Parasedimentitalea psychrophila: one gene and its partner. The protein of the gene in region 1 interacts with the protein of each later gene in a pairwise test. Links are inferred from orthologs where the notes say so. Each region holds a gene or a part of one and is shown in the gene's direction. Other genes may lie near its edges.

The links.
Region 2: the proteins of secA (region 1) and ybgC interact in binary tests that used the Escherichia coli proteins (3 or more experiments, as listed by UniProt). The link is inferred for Parasedimentitalea psychrophila from one-to-one orthologs.

The regions. Positions count from the first base shown.
Region 1 is NZ_CP127247.1:1,681,981-1,691,305, forward strand. What follows is about bases 1,163-4,446. They hold secA (preprotein translocase subunit SecA), read left to right. Parts: upstream 1,163-1,552; coding sequence 1,553-4,246; downstream 4,247-4,446. Other genes in these bases: QPJ95_RS08115 (peptidylprolyl isomerase), read right to left, coding at 1,163-1,374. In the rest of the region: bifunctional glutamate N-acetyltransferase/amino-acid acetyltransferase ArgJ, read right to left, coding at 1-520; more of QPJ95_RS08115, read right to left, coding at 523-1,162; QPJ95_RS08125 (hypothetical protein), read left to right, coding at 4,537-5,442; QPJ95_RS08130 (phosphate ABC transporter substrate-binding/OmpA family protein), read left to right, coding at 5,467-7,023; RadC family protein, read right to left, coding at 7,239-8,003; molecular chaperone DnaJ, read right to left, coding at 8,155-9,318. UniProt on the Escherichia coli protein: Required for protein export, interacts with the SecYEG preprotein conducting channel.
Region 2 is NZ_CP127247.1:633,673-650,656, reverse strand. What follows is about bases 8,796-11,523. They hold ybgC (tol-pal system-associated acyl-CoA thioesterase), read left to right. Parts: upstream 8,796-9,833; coding sequence 9,834-10,214; downstream 10,215-11,523. Other genes in these bases: QPJ95_RS03145 (energy transducer TonB), read left to right, coding at 11,523-11,523; QPJ95_RS03150 (ExbD/TolR family protein), read left to right, coding at 11,019-11,510; tolQ (protein TolQ), read left to right, coding at 10,320-11,015; QPJ95_RS03165 (hypothetical protein), read left to right, coding at 9,107-9,739; ruvB (Holliday junction branch migration DNA helicase RuvB), read left to right, coding at 8,796-8,996. Outside these bases: fsa (fructose-6-phosphate aldolase), read right to left, coding at 156-809; QPJ95_RS03205 (primosomal protein N'), read left to right, coding at 904-3,099; QPJ95_RS03200 (MFS transporter), read left to right, coding at 3,354-4,589; QPJ95_RS03195 (50S ribosomal protein L11 methyltransferase), read left to right, coding at 4,677-5,549; QPJ95_RS03190 (hypothetical protein), read left to right, coding at 5,652-5,999; QPJ95_RS03185 (DUF1127 domain-containing protein), read right to left, coding at 6,209-6,427; crossover junction endodeoxyribonuclease RuvC, read left to right, coding at 6,761-7,258; Holliday junction branch migration protein RuvA, read left to right, coding at 7,255-7,935; more of ruvB, read left to right, coding at 7,977-8,795; more of QPJ95_RS03145, read left to right, coding at 11,524-12,656; Tol-Pal system beta propeller repeat protein TolB, read left to right, coding at 12,653-13,981; peptidoglycan-associated lipoprotein Pal, read left to right, coding at 14,064-14,561; tol-pal system protein YbgF, read left to right, coding at 14,565-15,380; tRNA lysidine(34) synthetase TilS, read left to right, coding at 15,391-16,641; ATP-dependent zinc metalloprotease FtsH, read left to right, coding at 16,719-16,984.

The DNA.
Region 1 (9,325 bases):
CCTGAGCTGAGGCACCCTTGGCGAAAGTGTCCGTTGTCATGATGGCTTCGGCGGCGTCTTTGATCCGGGTCTCGGACAGTCCCTCCGCCAGTTCGCCGATTTTTGCAACGATACGATCATGTGGCAGTGGCTCGCCGATAACGCCGGTAGAGGCGGTGAAAACACGGGCTTCGGGCAGGGCAGTCGCTGCGGCAACAGCGCTGGCGATCTGCTCCACCGAGGTCTGACCAAAGTGGCCGGTAAAGGCGTTGGAATTTCCCGAGTTGACCAGAATGGCAGCACCATCGGGACCTCTGGTCGTCAATTTTGCCTGACAATCGCGCACCGGGGCGGATCGGGTCAACGACTGGGTGAAGACGCCGGCCACTGTGGTGCCGGGGACCATCAGGGCCAGCATCACATCCGCGCGGTCTTTATATTTCACGCCGGCCGCAGCCGAAGCAAACCGGACGCCGCCGACAATGGGCATGTCAGGAAAGCTGGCGGGGGCCAGCGGAGAGGGTGACAAAGACTGCGCCATGGTCAGTTCCTTACCAGTTCAATATTCTGCAAAATACTGGGGTCCAGATCTTCGAGCAAAACCCGCTCTATGGTGGCTGATGCGGTCAGTTCCGAGACCCGCGCCTCGACTGCCTGATTGCGCAGTTGGGTTGCCAGTTCCTCCCGCACGGCCTCAAATTCAGGTGCGGCGGATTTGCGGCGTTCGTTCAGAATGATCACATGCCAGCCAAACTGGGTCTGGACGGGCGCCGAAATTTCTCCCGATTTAAGGGTCAGTACTGCCTCTTCGAATTCCGGTACCATGCGGCCCTTGGTGAACCAGCCCAAAGACCCGCCGCTTGGACCAGAGGGGCCCGTTGATCTTTCTTTGGCCAAAGTCGCAAAATCAGCGCCGATGTTCAGTTCGACCCGCACAGCGCGGGCGTCTTCTTCGGTTTCCAGCAGGATATGGGAGGCATTGAATTCGTCGCCGCCATCGCCTTCGGAATAGGCCTGCTCATAGGCGGCTAGCAGATCTTCTTCGCTGGAGGCCATCTCCATCACGGATTCGATCACATCGGCAGCCAGCAATGAGCGTTTTTCATTTTCAAGAGAAAGCTGAACGTAATGCGGGACTTCACCATGCAGCGCCTGTTTCAGCGCCGTTTGCTGGATCAATTGATCCAAAATGGCATTGTACAATACATCCGCAGGCAACTGCTGATACTGGGCTGGCAGCACAGAACGGGACAGGATCATATGGCCAATGGTGATCTCTTCGCCGTTCACAATGGCAACAACAGTATTGGCATGTGGGGCGGCTGCTGCGGGCAGCGGCAAGACCAGCAAGGCGGCCAGCGCCACACGAGGCAAAAAAGTGAGACCTTTACGCATTCGATTCTTCCTATTTTGTTGCCGCAAACGGGCATGGCGTTGACACTGAATACCCTGCCGCTTACATCCCTTAGTGGCCCGTGGCAGGACCGTCATTCACATCCGTGTTTATGGGTTGTGAGCTGAGCGGGCAACCCTGCCAAATATTAGGGGCCAAGACAGGATCGTTGGAGAGCAAATGCTGGGTATCGGAACAATCGCCAAAAAGGTTTTCGGGACACCGAATGACCGCAAAATAAAGGCGACAAAGCCGCTGGTCGAAAAGATCAACGCGCTTGAACCCGAGTTCGAGAAGCTCAGCGATGACGGGCTGAAGGACAAGACCAAAGAGCTGCGCCAACGCGCGCTGGATGGCACCTCGCTGGATGATCTACTGCCCGAGGCCTTTGCCAATGCACGCGAGGCCGCCAAGCGGGCCTTGGGCCTACGCGCCTTTGACACCCAGTTGATGGGCGGCATTTTCCTGCATCAGGGCAGCATTTCCGAGATGAAGACCGGTGAGGGTAAAACCCTTGTGGCGACGCTACCGGCCTATCTCAATGCACTGACCGGCAAGGGCGTGCATGTGGTCACGGTCAACGAATACCTGGCCAAGCGGGATTCGGAGTGGATGGGCAATGTGTTCGCTCAACTCGGCATGACCACCGGGGTGATCTGGTCCAACATGCCGGAGGCTGAAAAGAAGGCCGCCTACGAAGCCGATATCACCTATGCCACCAACAACGAGCTGGGTTTCGATTATCTGCGCGACAACATGAAGTCGGAACTGAACCAGTTGTTCCAGAAGCATCACAACTTTGCGATTGTGGACGAAGTTGACAGTATCCTGATCGATGAGGCGCGTACCCCGCTGATCATTTCCGGCCCGGCCGAAGATCGCTCGGATTTATACTCCACCATTGATCTGGTGATTCCGCTGCTGAGCGACGACCATTATGACCTGGACGAGAAAACCCGTGGTGTGACCTTCACCGACGATGGCAACGACTATCTGGAGCAACAGCTGATGGAGCGCGGTTTGCTGCCTGAAGGTGCCTCGCTGTATGATCCGGAAAGCACGTCGGTGGTGCACCACGTCAACCAGGCTCTGCGCGCGCATAAGCTGTTCCAGCGCGACAAGGACTATATTGTTCGTGATGGCGATGTGGTTTTGATCGACGAATTCACCGGCCGCATGATGCCCGGGCGTCGTCTGTCCGACGGGTTGCACCAGGCCATCGAGGCCAAGGAAGGCGTCACCATTCAGCCTGAGAACACCACTCTGGCCTCGGTGACATTCCAGAACTATTTCCGTCTTTATGACAAGCTGTCCGGCATGACCGGCACCGCCCTGACCGAGGCCGAGGAATTTGCCGAGATTTACGGGCTGGCTGTGGTCGAAGTGCCCACCAACAAGCCGATTGCGCGGGTGGACGAAGACGACCGGGTTTATCGCACGGCGGCCGAAAAATACACGGCTATGATCGACGAGGCGAAGGTCGCAAATGCCAAGGGCCAGCCGGTTCTTTTGGGCACCACCTCCATCGAGAAATCCGAGTTGCTGAGCCAGATGCTGGAGAAGGAAGGCGTTAAACATAACGTCCTGAACGCGCGCCAGCACGAAAAAGAAGCGCAGATTGTTGCGGATGCAGGCCGGTTTGGCATGGTGACCATTGCCACCAATATGGCCGGGCGTGGCACCGATATTCAGCTTGGCGGCAACGTCGAAATGAAGGTGCTGGAGGTGCTGGCGCAAAACCCGGATGCCGATCCGACTGTTCTGCGCGCTGAAGAAGAGGCCCGGCACACCGAAGAAAAGCAAAAGGTGATCGACGCGGGTGGCTTGATCGTGATGGCATCCGAACGCCACGAGAGCCGCCGGATCGACAACCAGCTGCGCGGCCGCTCGGGCCGTCAAGGTGACCCTGGGCTGACCCGGTTCTACCTCAGCCTCGAAGACGACCTGATGCGCATTTTTGGCTCGGAGCGGCTGGACAAGCTGCTGACCACATTGGGCATGAAAGAGGGCGAGGCGATCATTCACCCCTGGGTGAACAAATCGCTGGAGCGGGCGCAGGCGAAAGTCGAAGGCCGCAACTTTGACCAGCGTAAGAACGTGTTGAAATTTGACGACGTGATGAACGACCAGCGGAAGGTAATCTTTGGTCAGCGCCGCGAGATCATGTCAGCAGCGGATCTTTCGGATATCGTGAGTGATATGCGTCACGAGGTGATCGACGACCTTCTCGACACCTATATGCCACCCAAAACCTATGCCGATCAGTGGGACACCGAGGGTCTGCATCAACAGGTCATTGAAAAGCTGGGCATTGATGTGCCGCTGGTTGATTGGGCGGCCGAAGAAGGTGTGGATGACGAAGAAATCCGAGAGCGCCTGATCAAGGAAAGCGATGAGTTGATGGCCAAAAAGGCAGTCGCCTTTGGCCCTGAGAACATGCGCAATATCGAAAAACAGGTATTGTTGCAGGCCATCGACTCAAAATGGCGCGAGCATCTGCTGACTCTGGAGCATCTGCGCTCGGTTGTTGGCTTCCGTGGCTATGCGCAGCGTGATCCTCTCAACGAATACAAGAACGAGAGCTTCCAATTGTTCGAAAGCATGCTGGACAGCCTGCGGGAAGCCGTCAGCAAGCAGCTGAGCCACATTCGCCCGATGAGCGAAGAAGAGCAGCAGGCAATGCTGCATGAGATGGCCGCACGGCAGGCGCAGTTGCAGGGCAGCGCAATCGCGCCTGGGCAGGCGCTGGCAGAGGAGCCCGCGCCGGGGTTTGTTGAGGATGATCTCTCCACTTGGGGTTCGCCATCACGCAACGATAAATGTCCCTGTGGCTCGGGGCAGAAATTCAAGCATTGTCACGGCCGACTGGCCTGATCTGCCGCTACAATTGTTCTAGAAGCAGCGCCCCTAAATCCCAGGATTTCAGGGGCGCTGTTTTGTTTGGGGCCAACATTCGTGGTTACTACTGGCCGGGTTTGTGAGCCGTGTTTGCGGGCCGGGGCGCCGCCGCCGAATGCGGCCCTCAGTCAGCCCAAACCCGTCTGGGAAGACTTTGAACCGACATGGATTGATTGCATTTGCCAAAGTCTCACCCGGCGCTGGCCACAAACCGGCCGTTTTTTAGTGTCACTTTTGTGTTAACTTATTTGGTGAGGTAAGTGGTGATGCTAGACAAACATATGATGGCTATGAGCGGAGTGACCCTGGTTGCGGCCTTGGGGATTGGCTTTGCTATGCAATACAATTCCGGCCCCGGTGATATTCAGTCAACAGTGCCGCCAGCGGCAGAAGAGGCCCAGGCTGAACTGGTTCTTCGCGACATTCGACTGACCTCAACCGTGAATATTGAGCCAGCAGATCTGATCCGTCGCGATCAACTGCCGGCGATGGCGTTCTCGCAAAAGATCAACTGCGCAGTGTCGGCACAGGCCCGTCCTGAACCGCAGGCCCTTGTTGCGCTGACCTTTTGGGCGCCGTGTAACAGCAGTGAGCGGGTTACCGTTCACCACTCGGGCCTGATGTTTACCGCAACCACGGATGGCGATGGCAGATTGTCCATGCAGGTTCCGGCTCTGGTGGAAAATGCGATCTTCATCATTGAGTTGGAGTCCGGCGCCGGCGCCGTGGCCTCCACCAAGGTGAGCGATCTGGACGAGATCGACCGGGTTGCGCTGCAGTGGACTGGCGGCAGCGGGTTTGAAATCCATGCCCGTGAATTTGGGGCTGATTACGGCCAGGGTGGCCATGTATGGTCGGGTGCGGCTGACAGGGGGCGGACCAGTCAGGTGCTGAGACTTGGCGATGGCCAGCAGTTATTGCCCCGTATGGTCGAGGTCTACAGTTTTGCCCGCAACATGACCGACGCCAATGGAACGGTCGCGCTGAGCATCGAGGCCGAGGTCTCGGCAAATAACTGTGGCCGTGAAATTTCGGCGCAAACCCTGGAGATTCGCGGTGGTCAAGGGCTGCGAACACGCGATTTAGTATTATCCATGCCAAATTGTAATGCGATTGGCGACTTTCTGGTGTTGAATAATCTTGTAGAAGACCTGAAAATCGCCGCCAATTGATCTGCGGTTCACTAGGGTTTCTATATGGCTTGGCATCGTGCGGCGGTTTGCGCCGCACTCTTTCTTTTTGGCTCCACCCTGTCCGCTTCGGCGCAGGACGTAACACTGTCCTCACCGGATGGCGCGGTTGAGATCAGCGGCGACCTGCTTGGCTTTGACGGCCAGTTTTACCGGGTGGATACCCAGTTTGGTGAACTGACCGTAGATGGATCCGGGGTGATCTGTGACGGACCGGGATGCCCCAATCTGGCGGATTTTGTTGCGGAACTGACACTGTCCGGCTCCTCGACCATGGCCGAAGTTCTGTTGCCGGCCCTGATCGAGGCCTTCGCGCTGAGAAACGATTACCAAACCCGCAGGAACAGCCTGGAAAACGGGTATTTTGAATATCTGTTGTTGCGGGGCGACTACACGCCAGTGGCGCGGTTCACATTTCTGGTCAGCAACACCGACGAAGGTTTTGCCGATCTTCTGGCCAACGAGGCAGATGTGGTCATGGCCCTGCGCGAAATCCGGCCAGAGGAGCGCCAACGGGCTCGGGGTGCCGGCATGGGAGACATGACAGACCCAAGTCGTAGCCGGGTTTTGGCGCTGGATGCGATGGTGCCAGTGGTGGCGCCTGGCAATCCGGTGACCAGTATTTCCGTACCGCAACTGGCCAGGGTCTTTGCCGGCGAGATCTCCAATTGGCAAGAGCTAGGCGGCGCAGATGCGCCGATATCGCTGCATCTTCCGGTGGCGGGCTCGGGCTTGAGCCAGGCGGTCGAAGATCGTCTGCTGGCGCCCGCGAAATTGCCGCTGTCGCAGGACTTGCGGCGCCATGATCGCAGCAGCGGCTTGGCCCGCGCGGTGACCACCGATCCGTTTGCCATTGGCATTGCCAGCTATGCCGAGACAGGCACTGCGCGGATGCTGACGCTGACCGGGTCCTGTGGGTTTGCCTTGGCTGCGGGGCGTCGCGCCATCAAAACAGAGGATTACCCGTTAAGCGCGCCGATGTTTTTGTACCTGCCGGCGCGGCGCCTGCCCAAGGTGGCGCGCGATTTTCTGAACTATACCCGTGGCCCGGCGGCGCAAGTGGTGATTCGGCGCGTTGGATTTGTCGACCAGGCGCCGGAACAGATCCCGATCAAGGCCCAGGGCCAACGGCTGGCAAATGCCATTATGGCAGCGGGCGAAGAAATTGACCTGGCCGAGTTGCAGCGCCTGGTTGGCCTGATGGATGATATGCAGCGGCTGACCACATCGTTTCGGTTTGAAACCGGGTCCACCCGACCAGACGCGCAGTCTCGCGCCAATATCGCTCAGCTTGCGCGGGCGATGGAGGCCGGGGTGTATGATACCAAGACGCTGGTATTTGTCGGGTTTTCCGACGGTGAAGGTGCCGCGGCTGGCAATCGAAATATCGCGATGAAACGGGCCGAGACGGTGCGGGATGCGGTGGTCAGGGCCGCTCAAACGGTCAATTTGGAGCGTATGCAAATTGAGGTGGAGGCCTTTGGTGAGGCGCTGCCGATGGCCTGCGATGACAGCGACTGGGGTCGCCAGGTAAACCGCCGGGTCGAAGTCTGGCTGCGCTGACCTGTTGGGGATAATCCGGGCAGCAGAGCGCGCATTGTCAAAGCCAATGTCTCCCGCCCGCTGTCGGTCTCTTCGAGACCCGCCCTCCGTTGGGCGTGGCGCCGCGCAAGCGCGGCGCCACGCCCAAGGCTGCAAGCGGCAGCGGCGATCAGCCGATGCAGGGCGCGGGGGCGGGAGCATTGCGAGGTATGGGGCTGTTCACTCGTTTGGCAGGGCTACAGGTAGCCCTCGCTACGAAAGCTCAACTCGCGGGATTTTCCGATGATCAAGTGATCGTGTAGCACCAGACCCAGTGCCATCAATGCGGTGTTGATCCGGTCGGTCATGTCGATGTCACTGGTCGACGGAGTTGGATCACCAGATGGATGATTATGTACCAGTATCAAGGCGCTGGCGTTCAGTTCCAGGGCGCGTTTGGCGACCTCCCGGGGGTAGACAGGCACATGATCGACGGTGCCACGGGCCTGTTCCTCATCGGCGATCAGCACATTTTTGCGGTCCAGATACAGCACCCGGAATTGTTCCGTTTCGCGATGGGCCATGGTGGTGTGGCAATAATCCAGCACCGCGTCCCAGCCGGAAATCACTTGCTGTTGCATGACACGGGCCCGCGCCATGCGGTGCGCCGCTGCCTCGAGAATTTTGAGATCGGCAATCACCGCAGCTCCAATACCCTTGACCTCCTGCAGCCGCTCTGTCGGAGCGGTGACCACCCGATTGAAATCCCGGAACTTGTTCAGCAGCGCGTGGGCCAGCGGCTTCACATCGCGGCGTGGGATGGAGCGGAACAGCACCAGTTCCAGCAATTCATAGTCCGGCATCGCAGTTGCGCCGCCCTGCATGAATCGTTGGCGCAGCCGGGCGCGGTGGTCCTGAATGTAGGACGGCAAGCGTCCCTTTGGCAGCGCTTGCACCGGCGCCTCGTCACTGCCCTGAAACAGCGGCAGAGATGTGTCCTGAAAGGAATCGCGCCGTGTCATGGCGTTAGGGTGCTCTCGTTATGGTTGATAAGTTGTTAACGTGCGGGGTTGAAGTTCGGGTTGATACCAGCCGTCACACCGTTCTGAATAATAAAAGGGCGCCACCGATACGGTGACGCCCTTTCATAGATCATCTGTCCAAGGAACGAGATCAGCTTTTCATCGAATCCCAAAAGCTCTTCACCGAGGAAAAGAAGCTGCCGGATTCCGGGTTGGTGGTGTCTTCGGAGAGATCTTCAAACTCCCGCAGCAGCTCTTTTTGCCGCGCTGTCAGGTTCACCGGAGTTTCCACCGCCAGTTCGATGAACATATCACCGGGACCGCCGCCACGCAGGGCAGGCATGCCCTTGGCGCGCAGCCGCATTTGGCGGCCGGACTGGCTGCCTTCGGGGATCTGTACCCGACCACGGCCACCGTCGATCGTTGGCACCTCAATCGCGCCGCCGAGCGAGGCCTTGGCCATGCTGACGGGGACCCGACAGTAGAGGTTCTGGCCATCGCGCTCAAACAGCTTGTGCGGCAGCATTTCGACAAAGATATAGAGATCACCGGGGGGGCCGCCGCGCATACCAGCTTCGCCTTCGCCGGACAGGCGAATGCGGGTGCCGGTTTCGACGCCAGCCGGGATGTTGACCGACAGGGAACGGTCTTTTTCCACCCGGCCATGGCCACCGCAGCTTTTGCAGGGGTTCTTGATGACCTGGCCCAGACCGGAGCAGGTCGGACAGCCACGTTCGACAGTAAAGAAGCCCTGCTGTGCGCGCACCTTGCCCATGCCCGAACATGTGGGACAGGTTGTTGGCTCGACGCCACCCTCGGCCCCGGTGCCCTCGCAGGAGGTGCAGCCGACGGCGGTTGGGACGTTGATGGTTTTCTGCACACCGGCAAAGGAGTCTTCGAGCGAGACACGCAGGTTGTAGCGCAGATCAGCACCGCGTGCGGCCCGACGTCCGCCCCCGCCGCCGCGCTGACCCCCCATGAAGTCGCCAAACAGGTCGTCAAACACATCGGAGAAGGCCGAGGAGAAGTCTCCACCGCCGCCGCCAAAGCCCTGACCCGGACGACCGCCGCCATTGCCAGCCATGCCATTTTCAAAGGCGGCGTGACCAAAGCGGTCATAGGCGGCTTTCTTCTCGCCGTCTTTCAGAACGTCATAGGCCTCGTTGGCCTCTTTGAACTGCGATTCAGCCTCCGGTTTGTCTTGGTTCCGGTCGGGGTGCAGCTCTTTGGCTTTCGTACGAAAGCCCTTTTTGATTTCGTCAGCAGAGGCCCCTTTGGCCACGCCAAGTACATCGTAATAGTCACGCTTGGACATCAGTTTA
Region 2 (16,984 bases), 1.0 Mb from region 1 along the record:
CAAGCATTTTCTGTTTCCGATCGGTATGCATGATGGTCACTGGTAATATGGGTCTGATGGGCTGTCGCGTGTCTTTGCAAAAGGTGGATTACTGCGTTTAAAATAAAAAGGGAGGCACCGTTAGGCACCTCCCTCTCTGCAAGCTGAACTGGTGCTTACAGGATCTTGATGTCAGCTGCTTTGATGTCAGCCAAGAATGTTGCCAGGCCTTTGTCGGTCAGCGGGTGGTTGACCAGCGCTTTGATCACGGCTGGCGGTGCAGTCATCACGTCAGCGCCCAGACGGGCACAGTCAAGTACGTGGTTCGCCGAGCGGATCGAGGCAGCCAGGATCTCGGTGTCAAAGCCGTAGTTGTCATAGATGGTGCGGATGTCTTCGATCAGCTCCATGCCGTCCAGGTTGATGTCATCCAGGCGACCGATGAAGGGCGAGATGAATGTCGCACCGGCTTTGGCGGCCAGCAGCGCCTGATTGGCCGAGAAACACAGGGTGACGTTGACCATGTGGCCGTCATCGGTCAGCGCCTTACAGGCCTTCAGCCCGTCCCAGGTCAGCGGCACTTTGACGGCGATGTTTTCGGCGATCTCCAGCAGTTTGCGGCCTTCGGCGATCATGGTCTCGGCATCAACGGCGGTGACTTCGGCCGAGACCGGGCCTTTGACCAGCGCACAGATTTCCTTGGTGACTTCGATGATGTCACGACCGGATTTCTTGATCAGCGACGGGTTGGTGGTGACGCCGTCAACCATGCCTAGATCGTTCAGCTCGGCAATGGCGTCAATCTCGGCGGTGTCTACGAAGAATTTCATGGGAAGGATCCTTTGGATGGGTTGGCCATTGATTGCGCTAGCCTTTAGCGCAATAGCGAGGCATTAAAAACCCCTGAGGCAGAAAGGCAGCGGCATGAGCGGACAGGAGTTTTTTCATGCAGGCGAGCGGGTCGGGGTGCTGACCACGCAACCGCTTGATCGGGTTCTGGATTACCGCGCTCCCGAGGGCGGCTGTTTCCGTGGCGCCTATGTCGAGGTGCCATTGGGGCCGCGCCGGGTTTTGGGCGTGGTCTGGGGGCCTGGGCAGGGCGATTTTGATTCGGCCAAGCTGCGCGCAGTGAACCGGGTGCTGGATATCGCGCCAATGCGCGACGAGATGCGCCAGTTCCTGAGCCGAGCGGCTGCTTACACTCTGACGCCGCTGACGATGATGTTGCGGCTGGCAACCCGGGCGCCGGGGCTGTCTGATCCGGTGTCGATGCGCAAGATCCTGCGGCGCGGCCCGAGTGAGCCGGAGCGGATGACCGATGCAAGGGCGCGGGTACTGGCGGCGCTGGAGGAATACGCTGGGCTGGCCTTTACCCCCAAGGAACTGTCGGATCTGGCTGGGGTGACACCCTCGGTGATCAAGGGGTTGGTGAAGCAGGGCGCCCTGCGGGAAGAGGAGGCGCCGCGCGATCTGCCCTATCCCAAACTGGACCCGGAACGGCCAAGCAAGACTCTGACCGCGGATCAGGCCGAAGCGGCGGCGGTTCTTGCGCAGGCGGTGCAGAGCGGCACCTATGGCACTACCCTGCTGAAAGGGGTGACCGGATCGGGTAAGACCGAAGTCTACCTTGAGGCCGTCGCCGCCTGTCTGCGAGCGGGGCGGCAGGCGCTGGTGCTGCTGCCCGAAATTGCCCTGACAGCAGAATTTCTGACCCGGGTCGAGGTCCGCTTTGGCGCCACCCCGGCGGAATGGCATTCCGGCGCCACCATGACCGAGCGCCGCCGGATCTGGCGCATGGTCGGGCAGGGCGCGGCGCAACTGGTGATTGGGGCGCGCTCGTCGCTATTCCTGCCGTTCCAAAATCTGGGTCTGATCATCGTCGATGAGGAACATGACACCTCGTACAAGCAGGAAGAGGGCGTGTTGTATAACGCCCGCGACATGGCGGTGCTGCGGGCGAATATGTGTTCGGCGCAGGTGGTGCTGGCCTCGGCGACGCCCAGTCTGGAAAGTTGGGTCAATGCCGAGGTAGGCAAATACCGCCGCCTCGATCTGGCCTCGCGTTATGGCGCGGCGGTGCTGCCTGAAATGCGCGCCATTGATATGCGGGTTGAGAAACTGGCCCCGGCCACCTGGATTTCCCCGACCTTGCGCAGCGCCATGGGTAAACGGCTGGAACGCGGCGAGCAGTCGCTGCTGTTCCTGAACCGCCGTGGCTTTGCGCCGGTGACGATCTGTCGGGCCTGTGGTAATCAGGTGGCCTGTGATCACTGTGATGCGCGCATGGTAGAGCACCGGTTCCAGAACCGGCTGATGTGCCACCAATGCGGCGAGACCAAACCGCTGCCGACAGTGTGCCCCTCCTGTGAGGTCGAGGGCAAGATGGCGCCGGTTGGCCCCGGCATCGAACGGCTGGGCGAAGAGGCGGCACTGGTGTTCCCCGAGGCGCGCATTGCTGTGCTCAGCTCGGATCTGTTTGGCTCGGCGCGGGCGTTGAAAGAGCGGATATCCGAGATCGTAAAGGGCGAGGCGGACATCATCCTGGGCACTCAGCTGGTGGCCAAAGGGCACAACTTTCCACTGCTGACACTTGTCGGGGTGATTGATGCGGATCTGGGGCTGCAAGGGTCAGACCTGCGCGCCGCCGAGCGCACCTTTCAACTGATGCGACAGGTGGCGGGCCGGGCAGGCCGCGCCGAAAAACCGGGCGAGGCGCTGTTGCAGAGTTTCCAGCCCGAGCATCCGGTGATCCGCGCCATTCTGTCCGGCGATGAGGAAGGCTTCTGGAAAGCTGAGGCGGCTGAGCGTCAGGCCGCCGGGGTGCCGCCCTATGGCCGCATGGCCGGGATCATCCTGTCGGGCCCCGATCTGCCGACAGTGTTTGACCTGGGCAACGCGCTGGCGCGCAATGATGGGCCCTTGCGGGCGATCGGGGCGCAGGTTTACGGGCCGGCGCCCGCGCCGATTGCCCGCATTCGCGGCCGCCACCGGGTACGGCTGCTGGTCAAGGCTGCCAAGGGGGTGCCGCTGCAGGATGCCATTTCGCGCTGGATTGCGCCCTGTCGGCTAAAAGGCGAGTTACGGTTGAATGTGGATATCGACCCGCAGAATTTTTTCTGAGGACGCGGTGCCTGTTGCGGCGCGCGGATTCTGAGTATTTTAGCAAAAAGAAACTCAAGTGATGGCACTCCCCCGATGTTTCTTTTTGCCGGAAATACTCATGGCGCCCCTCTGGCCACGCAGCTCGACATCTCATCAGGGGCGTTGCGGCTGTGCGGGTCTCGACTGGAACGAGGTCTGCAGGGATGCAGACCTCTATGTGCACTTGCCTATTGCCTCTACCGCAGGCCGCAATTGAGGCGTAAGAGCGAAGAATGTTCAAACCATTCAATCTTACCGACGCGGCGCATCTGCCGTTCTGGCGCCGCCCGATAACCCTGTTGTTCGTGATGTCGGCGGCGATGCCCATTGCGTTTTTCACCTGGTATGCGCTGCTGAATAATTTTGTGATTGAGGTCGCCGGATTTGAAGGGTCAGATATCGGCTTGCTGCATACCGTGCGCGAAATTCCGGGCTTTTTTGCCATCGGGGTGATCGCCATCATTCTGTTTGTGCGCGAGCAGGTACTGGGCATGGTGTCGCTGGCGCTTCTGGGGGTGGCGACCGCCTTTACCGCCTGGTTCCCCAGTCTGACCGGTATCCTGACGTTGACCTTTCTCAGCTCGCTTGGCTTTCACTATTACGAGACAGTGAATCAGTCGCTGCAACTGCAATGGCTGCCCAAGGACAAGGCGCCACAGATGTTGGGCTGGCTTCTGGGCATGGGATCGGCAGTGACGCTGGTGGTGTTTGTGCTGATTGTGCTGATGTGGGAGACGTTGAATCTCAGCTATAACATCGTGTTCATGATGGCCGGGTTTACCACCGCTGGGCTGGCGCTGTTTGCGCTGTTTGCCTATCCGCAGTTTGAATCGCCGACGCCGCAGAACAAGACCATGGTGCTGCGCAAGCGCTATTGGCTGTATTACGCGCTGCAGTTCATGGCCGGCGCGCGGCGGCAGATCTTTATGGTCTTTGCCGGCTTCATGATGGTCGAGAGGTTCGGCTTTGACGTGCATGAGTTGACCGGGCTCTATCTGATCAATCTGGTCGTAAAGATGCTGGTCGCACCGTTCCTGGGCAAGGCCGTCGGGTATTTTGGCGAACGCCGCACGCTGATCTGGGAGTATGTCGGGCTGACCCTGGTGTTCATGGCCTATGGCGGCATTTACTGGTTTGGCTGGGGGGTGCTGTTTGCCTCGGTGCTCTATGTGATCGATAATATCCTGTTTGGGCTGGCGCTGGCGCTGAAGACCTATTTCCAGAAAATCGCCGACCCGGCGGATATCGCGCCGACCGCGGCGGTGGCCTTTACCATCAACCATATCGCGGCGGTGTTCCTGCCGGTGTTGCTGGGCTTGTTGTGGATGGTCTCGCCGGCGGCGGTGTTTGGACTGGCATCCTGCATGGCGCTGACCTCGCTGGGCTTGTCGCTGTTGGTGCCGCGCCATCCTGAACCGGGCAATGAGACGGTGCTGAGCAAATACCGGATGGCCGCGCCGGCCGAGTAAGGTACTGCTGAGCGGTTACATCTCCTGTTTGCTTGACCTCCCGGCCCAGTCAGCCTAGGCGCAATGGATCAGTTTCAGGAGATCGTGATGCCCACCTTTACCGCCCTCACCACCCTATCCGGAAAAGCCGCCGCCGAGGCGCTGGGCGAGGCAATGGAGCATCTACTGCCGGAGCCCATCGGTGTTGGCATTCTTGATCTCGAAGACGCATCCGGGTTGTGGGAAGTGGGGGGCTATTTCACCGAGGCGCCGGACCAGGCCGGGCTGGCGCTGTTGGCGACCCTGCATGATGCCAGGCCGTTTGCGGTGTCCGAACTGCCCGATACCGATTGGGTGGCGCATGTACGACGCGAGCTGGCGCCGGTTGAGGCGGGACGGTTCTTTGTCTATGGCAGCCATGACGCCGACAAGCTGCCGGATGATAAAATCCCGCTGCTGATCGAGGCGGCAATGGCCTTTGGCACCGGCCACCACGGCACCACTTTGGGCTGTCTGCGCATGCTGGACCACCTGATCAGCGAGGGGTTCGAGGCTGATAAAGTTGCCGATATCGGCTGTGGCACTGCCGTTTTGGCGATGGCGGCAGCACGGGTCTGGCAGGGCACCATCTTGGCCAGCGACATTGATCAGGTGGCGGTGGATGTGGCCGAGGTCAACCTGAGTGCCAATGGCATGGCTGGGCGGGTCGGTTGTGTTGAGGCGGCTGGTTTTGATCATGCCGATCTGCTGGCCGCAGCGCCTTATGATCTGATCTTTGCCAATATCCTGAAAGGCCCGCTGGTGGCGCTGGCACCTGAGATGGCCGCGTATCTGCGCCCCGGAGGCTATGCGATTCTGTCGGGCATTCTCAACGAACAAGCCGATTCTGTGGCAGAGGTCTATGAGCAGAATGGCATCAATCAGGTGCGGCGGGATGAGGTTGGTGACTGGAGCACCTTGTTGTTGCAGCGAAAGATCTGAATGCAGTCGGTTTGAAACGCATTTTAAGTAGCTGCCACATAATTGCCTCATTTAAGACGCATGCTGCCTTATCCACTGGTGGGGGCCAGTTCAGGATCTGTAATGAGTGAAGATCATCATAAATTTTTGTCGCGGGTGCGTCGTCTTGAGAACAAGCACGAGGCCATGAGCTATGGATATTCGGCCCGGATACGGTCGGATGGGTTGATTGTTGTCGCACCAAAGAAGAAAATCGCGTCGCGAATTTCCGCCCGATCCATTTTCCTGTTCCTCGCCGCGTTCCTTCTGTTCAAAGGCTTTCTGATCGCCTCGATTGGGCTGGATGGCTATCAGGAGCGGCTGGCAAAACTGCAGGCGGGATCGCTGCTGGAGCAGGGTGGCGCGCTGATCATGACCGCTGATCCGCTGTCGCAAATGGCAGCCGCGCAGATCGGACCGATTTTGCGCTAAAGGCTGCCGTTTTCCCAATGACCCGGTGCTTTGCGCATAGCGGGCTTCAGAAAATCGGCTGCCTGGCGCATCGACTGCTTTGGGGTTTGAGAGCAGCACCGATCATATAGACAGCGGCTAAGCTGTCTTTGAAACATAAAACGCCGCAGCCCTGGGGCTTGCGGCGTTTTTGTTTTCTGCCCCGAGGGAGGAGCCGAAACAGAAAGCTGTCAGTACAGGGATTTCCCGGCGGCGAGGGTCTCGATGTCACCACGACACAATCCAATATCAGCCAACTCGCGGTCGGTCAGAACCGACAGGGCGTTGCGGGTCACGCGGGCGACGTTCCACTGCGCAATGCTTGCCGTGGTTGCGGCGATAATCGTGCCAATACGGCCGATCAGGCCAGTTGCGCCATAGGTGGTGCGGGTGGTGTCAAAAGCAGCCATATCTTTTCCTTTGATTGGAGGTGTCGAAAGTCATCTGTTCAGTTGGGGGGCATTTAGGGTTGGGATCTGTGTTGAGCAAGGGGAGAAAATGCAACTGTCCTATGCGTAAATTGCATAGCTTCTGCTCATATAAACAAGGCCTATGGATGTCCTGCGACAGGCTGTCTTAAAATGTCGGTTTCCCCCTTGATGAGGGTCGTTTTTGATCCACATTGCCGCCAGTTTAGCACTGTTGTGGCGCTGTGGCGGCACTGGAAAGGGTTTGGACATGTTCGCGGTTTGTGCTAATCGACAGAAAGAAATGACAATCGATGGGCAGGGGCCGGGCAAAACATGCGGATTTTAGGAATTGATCCGGGGTTGCGGAACCTTGGCTGGGGCGTCATCGAATCACATGGCTCTAAGCTGAGCCATGTTGCCAATGGGGTTTGCCAGTCCGATGGTGATGATCTGGGCGAGCGGCTGCTGTCGCTGCACAATCAGGTCACCGAGGTGATCGCGCAATTTGTCCCGGATCAGGCAGCGATTGAGCAGACCTTTGTGAATAAGGATGGCGCCGGCACCCTCAAGCTGGGTCAGGCGCGCGGTGTGGCCTTGTTGACCCTGGCCAAGGCTGGCTTGCCGGTGGGCGAATATGCTCCGAACCGGGTGAAGAAAACGGTTGTTGGGGTTGGTCACGCGGACAAGAAACAGGTGATGCATATGGTCAAGTTGCAATTGCCCGGCTGTAACCCGGAAAACGCCGATGCGGCGGATGCGCTGGCGATTGCCATCTGTCACGCGTTTTATCGCGGCACTGCTGATAGGGTCCTGCGCGAGGTGCGGGCATGATTGGCAAGCTGACCGGGCGGCTGGATTACCGCGCCGAGGATCATGTGCTGATTGATGTGCGCGGCGTTGGCTATATTGTCTATTGTTCAAGCCGCACCATGATGGCGCTGCCCGGCGTCGGCGAGGCGGTATCACTCTATACCTCGATGCTGGTGCGCGAAGACCTGCTGCAATTGTTCGGCTTTACCTCCCTGGTTGAAAAGGAATGGCATCACCTGCTGACCTCGGTGCAGGGGGTTGGCGCCAAGGCATCGCTGGCGATCCTGGGCACTCTGGGTCCGGATGCGGTGGGCCGCGCCATTGCCCTGGGGGACTGGGCCAGTGTCAAGGCGGCCAAGGGAGTTGGCCCCAAGATCGCGCAGCGCATTGTTCTGGACCTTAAGGACAAGGCGCCAGGGGTGATGGCGATGGGCGGCACCATCACCGAGGCGCTGGAGGGGCCGGATCTGGAGGTGGTGGAAACCGTGGAGGCGGCGCCGAGGCCAAAGTCGAAAAAGGCGTCGAAACCCAATACAAGCGCAATTGCGCAAGCCAGTGCCCTGTCGGCCTTGTCGAACCTGGGCTACAGCCCCAGTGATGCGGCCTCTGCAGTAGCCGAGGCGGCGGGGGCGGAGCAGGGGGCAGATGAGGCAACGCTGATCCGCGCCGCCCTTAAGCTGCTGGCGCCAAAGACGTGAGTACCTGGGTATCGGACGCCCAGACGGCGGGAGAGACGTAAATGATTGATGCAGATCCGGCGCTGCGACCAGAACAGCAGCCCGAAGACAATGACCGCGCGCTGCGGCCGCAGGGCTTGTCCGAGTTTATCGGTCAGGCCGAGGCCCGTGCCAATCTGCGGGTGTTCATCCAGTCGGCGCGCCAGCGCGGCGAGGCGATGGATCACACGCTGTTCCACGGGCCTCCGGGCTTGGGCAAAACCACCCTAGCGCAGATCATCGCCCGCGAATTGGGGGTGAATTTCCGCATGACCTCTGGTCCGGTGCTGGCCAAGGCCGGCGATCTGGCGGCAATCCTGACCAATCTTGAGGCGCGTGATGTGCTGTTCATCGACGAAATCCACCGGCTGAACCCGGTGGTCGAAGAGATCCTCTATCCGGCGATGGAGGATTTTGAGCTGGATCTGGTGATCGGCGAGGGGCCAGCGGCGCGCACCGTGCGGATTGAGTTGCAACCTTTCACGCTGGTGGGGGCGACCACCCGTATGGGGCTGTTGACCACGCCGCTGCGCGACCGCTTTGGCATTCCAACCCGGTTGCAGTTCTACACTGTGGATGAGCTGCATGAAATCGTCAGCCGCAATGCCCGCCGGTTGGGGGCACCCGCGGATGAGGACGGTGCCCGCGAGATTGCCCGCCGGGGCCGCGGCACCCCAAGGATTGCCGGGCGGCTGTTGCGCCGGGTGGTGGATTTTGCGGTGGTCGAGGGCGACGGCACAATTTCCCGCGAATTGGCCGATAGTTCGCTGACCCGGCTGGGGGTGGATCATCTGGGGCTGGATGGGGCGGATCGGCGGTACCTGCAGCTGATTGCCGAGAATTATGGCGGCGGCCCGGTGGGGATTGAAACCCTGTCGGCGGCGCTGTCGGAAAGCCGCGATTCCCTGGAGGATGTGATCGAGCCTTTTCTGCTGCAACAGGGGCTCATTCAAAGGACCCCTCGTGGGCGGATGCTGGCGCAAAAGGCCTGGAGCCATTTGGGGTTGGAAGCGCCCAGAACTGCGGATGATTTGTTTTCCTGAAATTTCAGAAGCCTCCGGCGGGAGCATTTGATAAAAGATGAAAGCACGGGGTCTTGTTTGTGACCGGGGGGCGCGGCATAGATCGTGGAGCCTAGAATGAGGACGCCGAGATGACTCCGGACCAGATCGAACAGCTTTTCACCCGTAACGATGGCTCTTATGCTTTTGCGCGCTGGGGGCGGCCGATTGTTCCGGTGGTATTTGGGGTCGAGGACGAGACGCTGACGGTGGTCAAAGGCGCGATCGAGGCAGTGGCGACGCTGGCCGGGGCTGAGATGGACGGGATGGATCCTGAACTGGGGGCCAACCTGATGTTCTTCTTCTTTCGCGATTGGGATGAGTTGTCGGCGGTGCCCGATCTGGGGCGGTTGATCCCGGATCTGGAGCCATTGGTGGCGCGGCTGAAGGCGGCGGATGCCAGTCAGTACCGGGCGTTCCGCTTTGATGATCAGGCGGCCATTCAGGCGGCCTTTGTGTTTTTGCGGATGAGTGGTGAGATGGCGGATATCCCGGCGGAGACGCTGGCGCTGTCTCAGTCGGTGCAGGTTATTTTGATGTGGGGCGATGGCGCCTTTGCCGAGGTGTCACCGCTGGCGGTGCTGCCGGACAGCGGTACCGCCATCCTGCGGCCTGAGATCGCCGGGGTGATTGCCGCCGCCTATGACCGGATGATGCCGGTCTCGGCGGATGACAAATCGCATGCCCTGCGGATGTTTGCCCGGTTGCAGGGTGAGGCGCCGTAGCGTGATGTCGCCAGAAAATTCGAATTTTCTGGACAAAATTCTTCGAAGAATTTTTCTGTGGGCAAATCTTTAGGGCAATTGAGCGAGGTTGCGGATGCATAGGTTTCCGATCCGGGTATATTATGAAGACACTGACATGGGGGGCGTGGTCTATTACGCTAACTATCTTCGGTTTATCGAGCGTGCGCGCAGCGATTGGGTGCGCAGGCTGGGCAATGACCAGAACGCTATGCGACTGGATGGGTTGATCTGGGTGGTGCAGCGGCTGGAGGCGGATTACCGGGTTCCGGCGCGGTTCGACGATGAGCTGCAGGTGGAAACCGAAGTGCTGAAGGTGAGTCCGGCGCGGCTGATCATGGGGCAGCGGGTGATGCGCGACGGCACGGAGATTTTCCGGGCCAAAGTTACCGTTGCCTGCGTCAGCACCGAGGGACGGCCTCAAAGGCTTCCGGCAGAGATCCGCGCATTGTCGTAAGATTTTGACCGCTTATGGCTGTTTGATTGGATTTTTCCGCTGATCTAGGTTAAATTGCCGCCCGATAAGGTCAGAAAACTGGCCACAAATATAGCGAGCAGGCTAATGGAAGCAGAAACTCTGGCGTTGGCGCAGGAGATTGATTTCTCCATGTGGGGGCTTTTCGCACGGGCGACACTCACCGTGAAATTGGTGATGATGATGCTTGTGGTGGCCTCGATCTGGTCTTGGGCGATCATTATTCAGAAACATATCTCGTTTCGACTGGCGCGCGGTGCTGCGGATGAGTTTGATGAGGCGTTCTGGTCGGGTGAGCCGCTGGATGGATTGTTTGAACAGATTGGCCCGCAGCCCGAGGGTGCGGCGCAGAGGATCTTTGCATCCGGTATGACCGAGTGGCGGCGCAGTCATCGCAGTGATGGCGGCTTGATTGCCGGTGCGCAGGCGCGGATTGACCGGTCGATGGATGTGGCGATCGCCAAAGAGGCCGAGGTGCTGCAAAAGGGCTTGCCAGTGCTGGCGACGGTCGGATCGACAGCGCCCTTTGTGGGGCTGTTCGGCACCGTTTGGGGCATCATGACCTCCTTCATCGAAATTGCCGAGCAGCAGAGTTCCAACCTTGCGGTGGTGGCTCCGGGCATTGCCGAGGCGCTGATGGCCACCGGCATGGGGCTGTTGGCGGCGGTGCCTGCGGTGATTTTCTATAACAAGCTGAGCGCCGACAGTGACCGGATCATTGGCGGCTATGAGGCATTTGCCGATGAGTTTGCTACCATTCTCAGCCGCCAGTTGGATTCCTGAGCGATGGCGGGCGCGGCACAGCAATCCTCGGAGGGTGGACGCCGCCGGGGCCGTCGTCGGGGGCGCACCCGGCCGATGGCTGAAATCAATGTGACGCCTTTTGTCGATGTGATGCTGGTGCTGTTGATCATCTTTATGGTGGCAGCGCCACTGTCGACGGTTGGGGTGCCGGTTGCGCTGCCCAAGATCGCTGCCGGTGCCTTGCCGGGGGATCAGGATGAACCCTTGACGGTGACCCTGACCTTGGCGGGTGAGGTGCAGATCATGACCACGCCGGTGGCGCCCAGCGAGCTGGTAAGCAAACTGCGGGCGATTGCGGCTGAACGCACCTCTGACCGGGTGTTTTTGCGGGCTGATGGCGGCTTGCCTTATGAGCAGGTGATGAAAGTCATGGGGGCGCTGAATGCCGGTGGCTTCTCGAATGTCGGGCTGGTGACGGATATTGGCGGGCCAGAGCTGGCTGATCCGGCTGATCCGGCTGCGGCCGGGCAATAGCGGAGCAGCATCTTGCAAACCGGGACCAAAATATCTCTGACGGCCCATGTCGGGCTGATGGGATGGGTGGTGTTTGGCGCCTGGTTCCCGTCGGAGCCGCTGCCGTTCCAGGTGCAGGAGGTCACGGTGATCAGCAGTGCCGAGTTTGCCCTGTTGAGCCAGCAGCATAGCGCACCTGAGATTGCCGATGAGCCACCCACACTGTCACTTCCGGGCCAGGAGCCCGCCGTGCCTGAGGTGGCGACCCAGAGCGATGCGGTGCCAGAGACCCTGGTGCCAGAGCCCATCGCGCCGCCTGCGCCGGATCCTGAAGTTGCCGCTCGGCCAGAGCCAGAGCCAGAACCGGTGCCCAGTCCGGTGCCGCAAGCGCCGGAACCTCCGTCGCTGCCGGATGTGGTGCCCCCGCTGCCCGAGCCTATTGAGCGCCACGTCGCACAGCCCGCTGACCGGGTGGCCCCCATTCCGATTGCGCCGCCTGCGCCGGACACTGCGGTGGACGAGATTGTGCAGCCCGAGATCGCGCCGGACGAAGGGGCCGAGACGCAACAAGAGGTGCAGCAGGCAACCGCGCCCGAAGCCGCCAGTGATCGCATTGTGACCGAGGCCGAGGAACAGGACGAGCAGGCCAGCGTTGCGCCGAGGCAATCGCTGCGGCCCAAGACACGACCCAGACGGGTTACGCCGCCTGAGGCGCCGGCGGAGCCAACCGTGGCAGATGCGCCAATTGAACAGCCAGCTGATGTGCAAAATGATGCCGTCGCCGATGCGGTCGCCGAGGCGATCGCAGGGGGCGGTGAGGTGATTGCCCCTGTGCCCTCGGGGCCGCCTTTGACCTCGGGTGAGAAAGATGCGCTGCGCATATCCGTGTCAAATTGTTGGAATGTTGGCTCACTTTCGACTGATGCACTGGGCACCACCGTGGTTGTGGGCGTATCGTTAAGTCAGGACGGCAAGCCGGAGGTTGGCAGCATCCGAATGCTGTCAAGCACTGGCGGCTCGGGCATTGCAGCGAAACAGGCATTTGAGGCAGCGCGGCGGGCGATTATCCGTTGCGGGGCAAAGGGGTTCCAACTTCCCCCTGAAAAATACGGCCAATGGCGTGATATTGAGATGACATTCAATCCGGAAAGGATGCGGATCAAATGAGGATTTTTCTGACAGGTGTTTTGCTGGCTGCGGCGGTGTTTGCTCCGGCTGCCTCTGCGGTGGCGCAAAATGGGCCATTGCGGATTGAAATCACCGATGGTGTCATCGAACCGCTGCCCTATGCGGTGCCCAGTTTCATTGCCGAAACCGCCTCGGCGAGCGAGATGTCCGCGCAGATTTCACGGGTGATTGCCTCGGATCTGAGCGGCACTGGCTTGTTCCGCGAGATCCCGGCCTCGGCACATATCTCAAAAGTCACCGATTTCAACGCGACAGTGCAATTTGCCGATTGGAAGGCAGTCAACGCGCAGGCGCTGATCACTGGTGCGGTCAGCGTCAATGGCAACCGGCTGACGGTGCGGTTCCGGGGCTACGATGTGTTCGCCGACAAAGAGCTGGATGGCGGTGGTTTGCAGTTCACCGGCACCACCGAAGGTTGGCGGCGGATGGCCCATAAAGTGGCAGATACCATCTACAGCCGGATCACCGGCGAGGGCGCATATTTCGACAGCCGGGTGGTTTATGTCTCGGAAAACGGCCCCAAGAATGACCGTCGCAAGCGGTTGGCGATCATGGATTATGATGGTGCCAATGTGCAGTTCCTGACCAACAGTGCCTCGATTGTGCTGGCACCGCGGTTTTCCCCCAGTGGCGACCGGGTGCTCTATACCAGCTATGAAAGCGGCTTTCCGCAGATCCACGTGATGGATATCGGCAAGGTCCAGCGCCGGGTGCTGTCCACCGATGATGGCATCATGAGCTTTGCGCCGCGGTTCTCGCCGGATGGTCGCACGGTGGTGTTTTCGCAGTCGCAGGGCGGCAACACCGATCTTTTCACCATGGATATCAACGGTGGCAGGCTGACCCGGCTGACCAGTGCGCCGTCGATCGAGACGGCGCCGTCGTTTTCGCCGGATGGCAGCCAGATCGTGTTTGAGAGCGACCGCTCGGGCAGCCAGCAATTATATGTGATGGCGGCAACTGGCGGCGATGCGCGCCGGATCAGCCATGGCAAGGGGCGCTACGGCACTCCGGTTTGGTCACCGCGCGGCGATCTGCTGGCCTTTACCAAGCAGAACAAGGGCCGGTTCCACATTGGCGTGATGCGCACCGATGGCAGCGAGGAACGGCTGCTGACCGCCTCGTTCCTCGATGAAGGGCCAACATGGTCGCCCAATGGCCGGGTGATCATGTTCACCCGGGAAACCCAAGGCGCCAATGGGCGTGCCTTGCTGTATTCGGTGGATATCTCGGGCCGCAATCTAAGACCGGTGCGCACCCCGGACGGGGGTTCGGATCCGGCCTGGTCGCCATTGCAGAATTAAGAAGAAAATCACCCCCATAGCGTGGCCAATTGGCCTGTGATAGGGTTAACGGAACATAAGACAAAAGCATGAGGCTGACATCATGAGCGGTTTGACAAAAGTTATTCTTATCACTTCGGCGCTGGCCCTTGCGGCTTGCGATAACGTGACTGGGGGGAATTCCAACTCCAGCACCCTAAACGGTGGTGGCGCGGGAGGCGTGGCGGATCAGACCAGCCCGGCCTATTTCCAGCAAGAGATCGGCGATCGGGTGTTGTTTGTGGTGAATCAGTCCTCGCTGACAACTGAGGCTCAGGGCATCCTGCTGTCGCAGGCCAACTGGTTGCTGGCCAATACCGATTACACCGCCACCATTGAGGGTCACGCGGATGAGCAGGGCACGCGGGAATACAACCTGGCCCTGGGCGCCCGTCGCGCCAATGTTGCGCGCGAGTATCTGGTGTCGCGTGGCGTCGCCAGCAACCGCATTCAGGTGGTGAGCTATGGCAAGGAACGGCCGCTTGAGATTTGTTCGGCCGAGAGCTGCTATTCGCAGAACCGCCGGGCGGTGACCATTCTGACCGGCGGGTTAACGGGGTAAATCATGCGTCTTTATGCTCTTGCCGTGATCGCGGCCGTTGCTTTTGTTCCTGCAGGCCTAAGGGCGCAGGATCAGCAAACCTTGGCTGATATCCGTCAGGAGTTGACGGTTCTGCACGTGGAAATCCAGCGGTTGAAGCGTGAGCTGTCCACCACCGGGGCGCCGGGCACCAGTCTGGGCGGTCAATCCGTTCTGGACCGGGTTGGCGCGATAGAGAACGCGTTGCAGGGGCTGACCTCGCAGACCGAGCGGCTGGAACACCGGATCGACCGCGTGGTGGCGGATGGCACTAACCGGATTGGTGATCTGGAGTTCCGTCTGGTCGAATTGGAGGGTGGCGATATCAGCCAGTTGGGGGAAACCTCGACGCTGGGCGGCGACACCGAAACCCAAGCGCCGAATGGTCAGTCACCGGTTGATACCTCGGATGAGTTGGCGGTGGGGGAACTTGCGGATTTTGACGCTGCCAAACAGGCTCTGAGCGCGGGCAATTATCAGGATGCAGCGGCGCGGCTTGCCAGTTTCGACGTTGCCTATCCCGGCAGTCCGCTGGCCGCCGAGGCCCATTACAACCGGGGCAAGGCGCTGGACGGTTTGGGCGACACCCGCGAGGCGGCGCGCGCATATCTGGCCGCTTTTACCGGCAATTCAACAGGTGCCATCGCGCCCCAAGCCCTGTTTGAGCTGGGCGCCGCGCTGGGCCGTCTGGGACAATCCAGCCAGGCCTGCGTGACCCTCTCCGAGGTCAAAGCGCGCTTTCCCGATACCGCGGCGGTTCTGGCAGCGGAACAGGAAATGGCGACGCTGAGCTGTTCTTGACCGACACAGCATGAATATTCTGTCCGAAGTCCGCGCTCATTTTCAGGCTGATATCCGGGGGGCGTTGCCACCCCGTGTGGGGGTGGCGCTGTCGGGTGGCGGCGATTCGATGGCCTTGCTACACCTGCTGACCCGGTGTTTTCAGGGTCACCAGGTGGAAATTCTGGCTGCGACCGTTGACCACGGGCTGCGCGAGGGTTCGGCGCAGGAAGCGCGGCAAGTGGCGGCAATAGCGAGCCGAATGGCCGTCGATCACGAAATTTTGCTCTGGCAGGGCTGGCAGGGCGAGGGCAATCTTCAGGATCAGGCCCGCCGGGCCAGATACCGGCTGCTGGGGGACTGGGCACAGCGCCGACAGATACCGGTGTTGGCGCTGGGTCATACCGCCGATGATCAGGCGGAAACGGTTTTGATGCGGTTGGCGCGTTCGGCAGGGGTCGACGGATTGGCGGCGATGCCGCAGCGTCGCGCGCTGAATGAAATCACCCTGCTGCGGCCGCTGCTCAAGGTGACACGCGCCCAGTTGCGCAGCTATCTGACACAGAATGATCTGACCTGGGTTGAGGATCCCTCCAATCAGGATCGACGCTTTGAACGGGTGCGCCTGCGTCAGGCGATGAAAGATCTAGCGCCGCTGGGGCTGACCATCGAATCGCTGTCAGCGGTGGCCGAAAATATGGCAAAAGCTAAAGAAGCTCTTGATTTAATTGCATTTAAATTGGCAAGGGAGCTGGCGCAAACGATCTGTGGAGGCGTGGCTTTTGACGAAGTCAGGCTGCGCGATCAGCCGGATGAGATCATCCACCGCTTGCTGTCGGGCGCCCTGCGCTGGGTCTCGGGCGCCGAGTATCCACTGCGGCGGCGGGTCATGGGCAAGGCTTTGGATGTTGTGCGCAGGGGCGGCGGATTGACCCTGGGCGGCTGTCGTATTCTGTCTCGCCGGGGGCAGATCTGGGTCTGTCGTGAATATAATGCGGTGCGCAATGAAGTGGCACCGGCGGATGCGGTCTGGGACAAGCGCTGGTGTTTTCAGGGCGGCGACCCACAGCAGCTGGAGCAGCGACCCTTGGGGCAGGCGGGCCTGTTGCTATGCCCGGACTGGCGCGATTCTGGCTGTCCGCGAGAGCTGCTGGAGGCGACGCCCGCTTTGTGGCGAAATCAGCAGCTGATCGCCGCGCCGCTGGCCAAAATGGCCAATGGATGGACGGTAAATGCGGTAATTTCTGACGAAGAGTTCTATACAGGGCTTTTATCGCATTGAACCTGACAGAATGATCCTTATTTTAGCATCAAAGCAGGTGTGTCGAATGGCATGCCTCAAAAACTAGGAGAGCTGCCTTGGGCAACGCACGTAATATCGCCTTCTGGGTCATTCTGTTTCTACTGGTCTTGGCGCTGTTCAATATGTTCAGCGGTTCGGGCAGCTCGATGCAGAGCCAGGAAAAGACCTTTTCTGAATTTGTCACCGCAGTTGAAGGCGGCGGGGTGACCAATGTCATCCTCGATGGCGAGCAAATTCGCTTTGCCGGGTCTGATGGCAACAGCTACCTGACCATCAAACCGACAGATGCTGAGGTCACAAGGCTGTTGATCGAGAACAATGT